One region of the Azospirillum ramasamyi genome, then DNA from elsewhere that is predicted to be linked to it. Evidence: predicted binding sites of a transcription regulator. Region 1 holds the regulator's gene; each other region holds the start of a gene.
What was found. Region 1 encodes PhoB, which activates phosphate uptake and scavenging genes when phosphate is short. Its sites were predicted from a motif close to TNTCATAAAACTGTCA; they were not measured.
Positions count from the first base shown of each region.

Region 2: a site for PhoB is predicted at 1,036-1,051, ahead of DM194_RS24225 (DUF47 domain-containing protein). Genes of this name have one in related genera too.
Region 3: a site for PhoB is predicted at 1,047-1,062, ahead of pstS (phosphate ABC transporter substrate-binding protein PstS). Genes of this name have one in related genera too.

Region 1 is NZ_CP029829.1:2,470,965-2,473,229, reverse strand. It holds gene pstB (phosphate ABC transporter ATP-binding protein PstB) at 1-542, shown strand, start outside; gene phoB (phosphate regulon transcriptional regulator PhoB) at 638-1,342, shown strand; gene DM194_RS11585 (SAM hydrolase/SAM-dependent halogenase family protein) at 1,460-2,188, shown strand; gene DM194_RS11580 (Bax inhibitor-1/YccA family protein) at 2,264-2,265, opposite strand, start outside.
Region 2 is NZ_CP029833.1:435,784-438,048, forward strand. It holds gene DM194_RS24220 (inorganic phosphate transporter) at 1-304, opposite strand, end outside; gene DM194_RS24225 (DUF47 domain-containing protein) at 315-959, opposite strand; gene DM194_RS24230 (hypothetical protein) at 1,224-1,766, shown strand; gene lysA (diaminopimelate decarboxylase) at 1,835-2,265, opposite strand, start outside.
Region 3 is NZ_CP029834.1:260,647-262,911, forward strand. It holds gene pstS (phosphate ABC transporter substrate-binding protein PstS) at 1-906, opposite strand, end outside; gene DM194_RS25785 (methyl-accepting chemotaxis protein) at 1,092-2,265, opposite strand, start outside.

The sequences.
Region 1 (2,265 bases):
TCTACGGCAAGACCGTGGACGCGGTGCAGCTGCGCGCCCGCGTCGGCATGGTGTTCCAGAAGCCGAACCCCTTTCCGAAGTCGATCTACGACAACATCGCCTACGGCCCGCGCATCCACGGCCTGGCTTCCGGCCGGGACGAGCTGGACGAGGTGGTGCAGACCTCCCTCAAGCGCGCCGGCCTGTGGGGCGAGGTGAAGGACCGCCTGCGCGAGCCCGGCACCAGCCTGTCCGGCGGCCAACAGCAGCGGCTGTGCATCGCCCGCGCCATCGCCGTCAGCCCCGAGGTGATCCTGATGGACGAGCCCTGTTCCGCGCTCGACTCCATCGCGACCGCCCATATCGAGGAGCTGATCGACGAGCTGCGGGCCAACTACACCATCGTCATCGTCACCCACAACATGCAGCAGGCCGCCCGCGTGTCCCAGCGCACCGCCTTTTTCCATCTGGGCGAGATGGTGGAGTGCGACGACACCGGCGAGATCTTCACCAACCCACGCGACGAACGCACCCAGGGCTACATCACCGGCCGCTACGGCTGAACCCTGTGCATCACGCTTGCGCCCCCTTCCCTCTTTGTTGAAAAGGCTGTCCCATGCCGGTTAACGTCGAGACGCGCGCTGTGAACGGAGCCTCCATGAACGCGGCCCTCAAGCCGCTCGTCCTGGTCGTCGAGGACGAGGCCGACATCCTGACGCTGTTGAGGTACAACCTGGAAAAGGAAGGCTTCCGCGTCGCCACCGCCAGCGACGGCGAGGAGGCCCTGTTGGCCGCCGGCGAACAGACGCCGCACATCGTGCTGCTCGACTGGATGCTGCCGCTGATGAGCGGGCTGGAGGTCTGCCGCCAGCTGCGCCGCAACGCCAAGACCCGCGACATTCCGATCATCATGCTGACCGCCCGCGGCGAGGAAGGGGACCGGGTGCGCGGCCTGAATTCCGGCGCGGACGACTACATCACCAAGCCCTTCTCCCCGACCGAACTGGTGGCCCGCATGCGCGCGGTGCTGCGCCGCGCCTCTCCCGGCATGACCGACGAGGTGCTGACCTTCGCCGACGTGACGATGGATCTGGCCGCCCACCGCGTACGCCGCAACGGCCGGGACGTACATCTGGGGCCGACCGAATTCCGCCTGCTGCGCCACTTCATGCAGCATCCCGGCCGCGTCTTCTCCCGCGAACAGCTGCTCGATCTGGTGTGGGGCCACGACGTGTACGTGGAGCCGCGTACGGTCGACGTACACATCCGCCGCCTGCGCAAGGCGATGAACGAAGACGAAGAGCTGGACCTGATCCGCACCGTACGGTCGGCGGGGTATGCGCTGGATACGAAGTCGGTGTGAGGGTGTTGCTTCGACCGCCCCCTCCCTATCCCTCCACCGCAATCGGACCGGCCAACAGCCGGCCCAAGGGCGGGGAGTGTTAAGGAGGGGGCAACACTGCGGAGGCGGCAACACGCGATGATCCTGCTCTTCACCGACTTCGGCCTTTCCGGCCCCTATACCGGCCAGATGAAGGCGGTGCTGGCGCAGCAGGCGCCCGGCATCTCCGTCATCGACCTGTTCGCCGACGCCCCCGCCTTCGATCCGCAGCTGTCGGCCTATCTGCTGGCCGCCTACGCCCCGGCCTTTCCTGCCGGAAGCGTCTTTCTCTGCGTCGTCGATCCCGGTGTCGGCACCGACCGGCGGCCGGTGATGGTGGAGGCCGACGGGCGCTGGTTCGTCGGTCCCGACAACGGCCTGTTCGCCCTGCTCGCCCGCCGAGCGACGTCGCTGAACGCCTGGACCATCGACTGGATCCCGGACCGGCTGTCCGCCAGCTTCCACGGCCGCGACCTGTTCGCCCCCGTCGCCGCCAGCCTCGCCACCGGCCGGCCGGTTGAGCGCAGCCCGCTCCCCCGTGCCGCCATCGACCGTCCCGGCTGGCCCGACGAACTGGCGCGCATCGTCTATGTCGATGTCTACGGCAACGCCATGACGGGCATGCGGGCATCCACCCTGCCCGCCGATGCGGTGCTGAGCGCCGCCGGCACCCGCATCGTCCATGCCCGCACCTTCGGCGCGGTCGGGCCGGGGGAGCCGCTGTGGTACGGGAACTCCAACGGGCTGGCGGAGATCGCCGTCAACCGCGGGCGGGCCGACAGCACGCTCGGCCTCAGGCTCGGCGACGCGGTGACGGTGGAGTCCTGAACGGACGCAAAAGAAAACCGCCCGGAAGCGGGTGCTTCCGGGCGGTTGATGCTTGTCCGATCAGGCGTCTCGGGATC
Region 2 (2,265 bases), on a different replicon from region 1:
ACCAGGTGATGAGGTTCCAGCCGATGGCGCCGATCAGCGCCGCCAGGATCACCGCCGGGTCCATCACCAGCGGGTCGACCAGACCGGTGCCGATGGTGGTGGCGACATGCAGGCCGAAGAACAGGAAGGCGATGAAGTTGAAGAAGGCCGCCCACAGGACGGCCACCTTGGGCGACAGCACGCGGGTGGACACCACCGTGGCGATGGAGTTCGCCGCGTCGTGCAGGCCGTTGATGAAGTCGAAGGCGAGCGCCACCAAGACGATGAAGATGATCGCCGGCAGACCGATCTGAAGGGCCTCCATTGCCGCCGCCTCAGACCTGATCGAGCATGATGCCCGCGACCAGGTCGCCGACGTCGTCGCAGCGGTCGGTCACCGCCTCCAGCATCTCGTACAGCTCGCGCCGGCCGAGGAAGGTGATCATGTCCGGCTTTTCCGCGATCAGCGTCTGCAGGGCGCCGCGCAGCACATCGTCGGCCTCGTCCTCCAGGTCGGACAGGCGGCCGCAGAGCTGGTCGATCCGCTCGGCGTTGCGGGCGATGGCGCCCAGCAGCGGCATCAGTTCCACCAGAACGTCGGCCTGCTGGCGGATCAGGGAGACGAAGCGGCGCATCGGCTCGTCGAACGACTCGATGCCGTAGAGGCCGGCATGGCGAGGCACCTCGTCCATCAGGTCGATGGCGTCGTCCAGCGCGTTGATCAGCGACAGGATGTCCGACCGGTCGAAGGGGGTGATGAAGGCGCGGTGCAGGCCGCGCCCGGCATCCTTGGCGATGCGGTCGGCGTCCTTTTCCACCCGCTTCAGCGCCGCGATCTTCTGCGCCCGCTCCTCCGGCCCTGCGTCCATGACCGCCTCCAGGGCGGCGGCTGCGGCCACGATGTGGCGGGCCTGGTCGACGAACTGGTCGACGAAGCGTTCCTCCTTCGGCATCAGCGAACGGAATGCGCGCAGCAGCATGGGGCAATGACTCGCGGTGACTGGGGTGATTCGGCGCTGCTCTTAGCATGCTTCGCCGCGCGGTGCAGCGGCGGCGTGTCATGTAACGGTCATGTAACAGTCATCTGGTAGCAAAATCGCCACAGGTTGCGGCCTTTGCGCACTTTCCATCCGGTGAATGGCGTGAACCGGGCCGGCGGCGCCAGATGGGCAGGGGCCATGGAAAGGGGCATACCGCCTTCCCAAATGAGCGCAAGACCCCTTCAAGACCGCAGGTTCTCCCGCATGACGTGTCAATCCAGCCCCATCCGCCGCCTTGCCGCGCCGGCCCTGGCGGTTCTGCTGCTCTCCGCCGCTCCGCTGCGGGCGCAGACCGAGGCGCCGGCGCCGCCACCAGCGTCGGAGGATCCCGCCGGCCGCTGCAGCCCGACCGTCTCGGCCGTGCTCACCACCTGGGACGCCGGGCTGGCGTCGGCGGAACGGTTCGGAGAGAAGGCGGTGACACTGGCGCGTGAGAAGGGGCGGGAGTATCTGCTGCCGCTGCTGGGCATCGACCCGAAGACGGTGCAGCCCGAAGCCCAGGACGGCGGGACGGCCGACGATGTCGGCCGGGCGTTGGAGGAAAGCCGCGACGACCCCAAGCGGCGCGCCGAACTGTGCGCCGCCATCACCCGCGCCGCCGACGAGGCCAAGGCCTCCGCCAGTGCCGGCCTCGACGCGCTGAAACGCGCGCTCGACGGCTGGCAGCTGGCGCCGGGGCCGGCCAATCCACCGGCGGAGCCGGCGCCGGTGCAGCCGTCGAGGCCGGATGGGCTGACCCGCATCTGAGGGGGTGGGGAGGGGCGCAAGCCTATTTCCACCGACCTTCGGTCGGCAGCCCCCTCCTCCCAAAGCCCTTACAGCCAGTCGGGAACGCGCTCGGCGGCCAGCATCTCCTCCACCGTCGGGCGGGGGCGGATGACGGAGAAGCGGTCGCCGTTGACCAGAACCTCCGGCACCAGCGGCCGGGTGTTGTAGGTCGAAGCCATCACCGCGCCATAGGCGCCGGCCGACAGGAAGGCGACGAGGTCGTCGTCGGCCAGCGGCGGCAGCGGGCGTTGAACGGCGAAGGTGTCGCCGCTCTCGCAGACCGGGCCGACCACGTCATAGGGCTCCGCCGCGACGCCCTCGGCCGGCTCCGCCACCGGGACGATGCCGTGATAGGCGTCGTACAGCGACGGGCGGATCAGGTCGTTCATCGCCGCGTCGACGATGGCGAAGCGGCGGTGCAGCCCCTGCTTCACATAGATGACGCGGCTGACCAGGATGCCGGCATTGCCGACCAGCG
Region 3 (2,265 bases), on a different replicon from region 1:
CTCGGCCGAAGTCGCCGGATCCTTCGGATCCTTGTACATCAGGATGAAGCTGGCGCCGGTGATCGGCCAGCTGTCCGCACCCGGCTCGTCGGTCAGGATGACGTAATAGCCCTTGGCATTGGCCCAGTCGGCGTTCGCCGCGGCGGCCTGGAAGGACTCGATCTTCGGAACGACGGCCTTGCCGTCCTTGTTCTGCAGGCCGACATACATGATGTTGTTCTGCTTGGCGTAGGCGTACTCGACGTAGCCGATCGCCCCGTCCGTCTGCTTGACCATGCTGGCCACGCCCTCATTGCCCTTGGCGCCGATGCCGGCCGGCCACTGGACCGAGCTGTTGGCGCCGATCTGGGTCTTGAACTTGGGGCTGGTCTTCGACAGGTAGTCGGTGAACAGGAAGTTGGTGCCCGACCCGTCGGAACGGTACACCGGCGCGATGGCGGTGTTCGGCAGGTTGACGTCCGGGTTCAGGGCCTTGATCTGCGGATCGTTCCACTTGGTGATCTCGCCCATGTAGATGTTGGCGAGAACCGTGCCCGACAGCTTCACGTCGCCGGACTTCAGACCCTTCAGGTTCACGACCGGAACGACGCCGCCCATGATCATCGGGAACTGGATCAGGCCGGCCTGCTCAAGATCTTCCGGCTTCAGCGGCATGTCCGAGGCGCCGAAGGTGACCGTCTTGGCCTTGATCTGCTTGATGCCGCCGCCCGAACCGATGGACTGGTAGTTCAGGCCCACCCCCGTCTCCTTCTTGTAGGCGTCGGCCCACTTGGCATAGATCGGGTACGGGAAGGTAGCGCCGGCGCCGGAGATGTCGGCGGCCGAGGCGACCGACAGCGGGGCGACCGAGACGGAGAGAACGGCCAGGGCACCGAAGGCGGCGCAACGAACGAACGCCGAGGTCATGGTTTTCACGGCAAAACTCCCGATAGGTTGGACGGTGTCGTTGGGTTTGGGAAAAGCCCGGCCTTCGCCGGAGGTCGTAACCCGCCTTCTTCGTCGCGGTGACCATATCCACCGCTGGTGACGGGTTTGTTTTGTTTACGTGTCAGTTTTATGAAACCGACCCGTTCGTGGCCGAGGCGGCGCCATCATCGCGCCGCCCGGATTTCCTGGAGGAACAGATGCACGGCGGAGCCGAGGCTGGTCGCCTCGTGCGACAGGCTTTCCGCCACCTGCAGCACGTCGCCGGCCTGGGCGCGCACCTTGGCCGCGGCCTCCGACAGGCCGGCGACATGGTCCGATGCCGCCTGCGTGCCGACCGCGACCCGGTGGGAGCTGTCGACGATGCTCGAGGTGATGATCGCCTGCTCCTCCACCGCGGCGGCGATGGCGGATGCGTTGGATTCGATGCGCTGGACGCTGCCGGCCATGGTCGCCACCACCTCCGCCGTCTGGCGGCTGGCCGCCTGGGTCGCGGCGATCTGGCGGGCGATCTCGGCGGTGGCCTGGGCGGTCTGGCCGGCAAGGGCCTTCACCTCTCCGGCGACCACCGCGAATCCGCGGCCCATCTCCCCTGCCCTCGCCGCCTCGATGGTGGCGTTCAGCGCCAGCAGGTTGGTCTGGCCGGCGATCTCGTCGATCAGCCCAATCACGGCACCGATCTCGCCGGCGGTGCCGGACAGGTCGGCGACGGTGGCCTTGACCTGTTCCGCCCCGGCGGCGGTGTCGCCGATGATGCGGGCCGATTCGCCGGTGCGCTTGCTGATCTCGGCGATGGATTGCGAAATCTCCGACGCGGCGGTCGCCACCTGCTGGATTCCCGCCGCCATCTCGCCGGACAGTTGCATCGCGGCCTCGGCGCGGTCGTTGGCGTTGGCGGCGATGTCGGTCAGCGAGCGGGCACGCGCCGCCATCAGGCCGGCGGCCTCGGCCAGCGTCTCGACACTGCTCAGCACGTTGCTTTCGAACTGCTCGGCGATCTCCAGCATGCTGGTCCGGCGGGCCGACGCGGCGTTGCGGCGCTCGACCTCCACCTTCTCATGCGCTTCTTCCATGGCGCGGGCGTTGGCGATGAACACGTCGAGCGCACGCGCCATGTCGGTGATCTCGTCGTTGCCGCCGGACTTCAGCTCCACATTCAGGTCGCCGCCGGCCACCCGGCGCATGGCGGCGGCGAGCGCCTCCATCCGGCCGACGACGCGGCGCCCGACATAGAAGGAGACGATCAGCCCGGCCAGCAGCACGCCGGCCGTCGCCAGCAGGATCTGCACCCGGCTGGTCCGCTCCAGCGCCTCGTGGGCGGCGGATGCCCCGGCGGCGGTC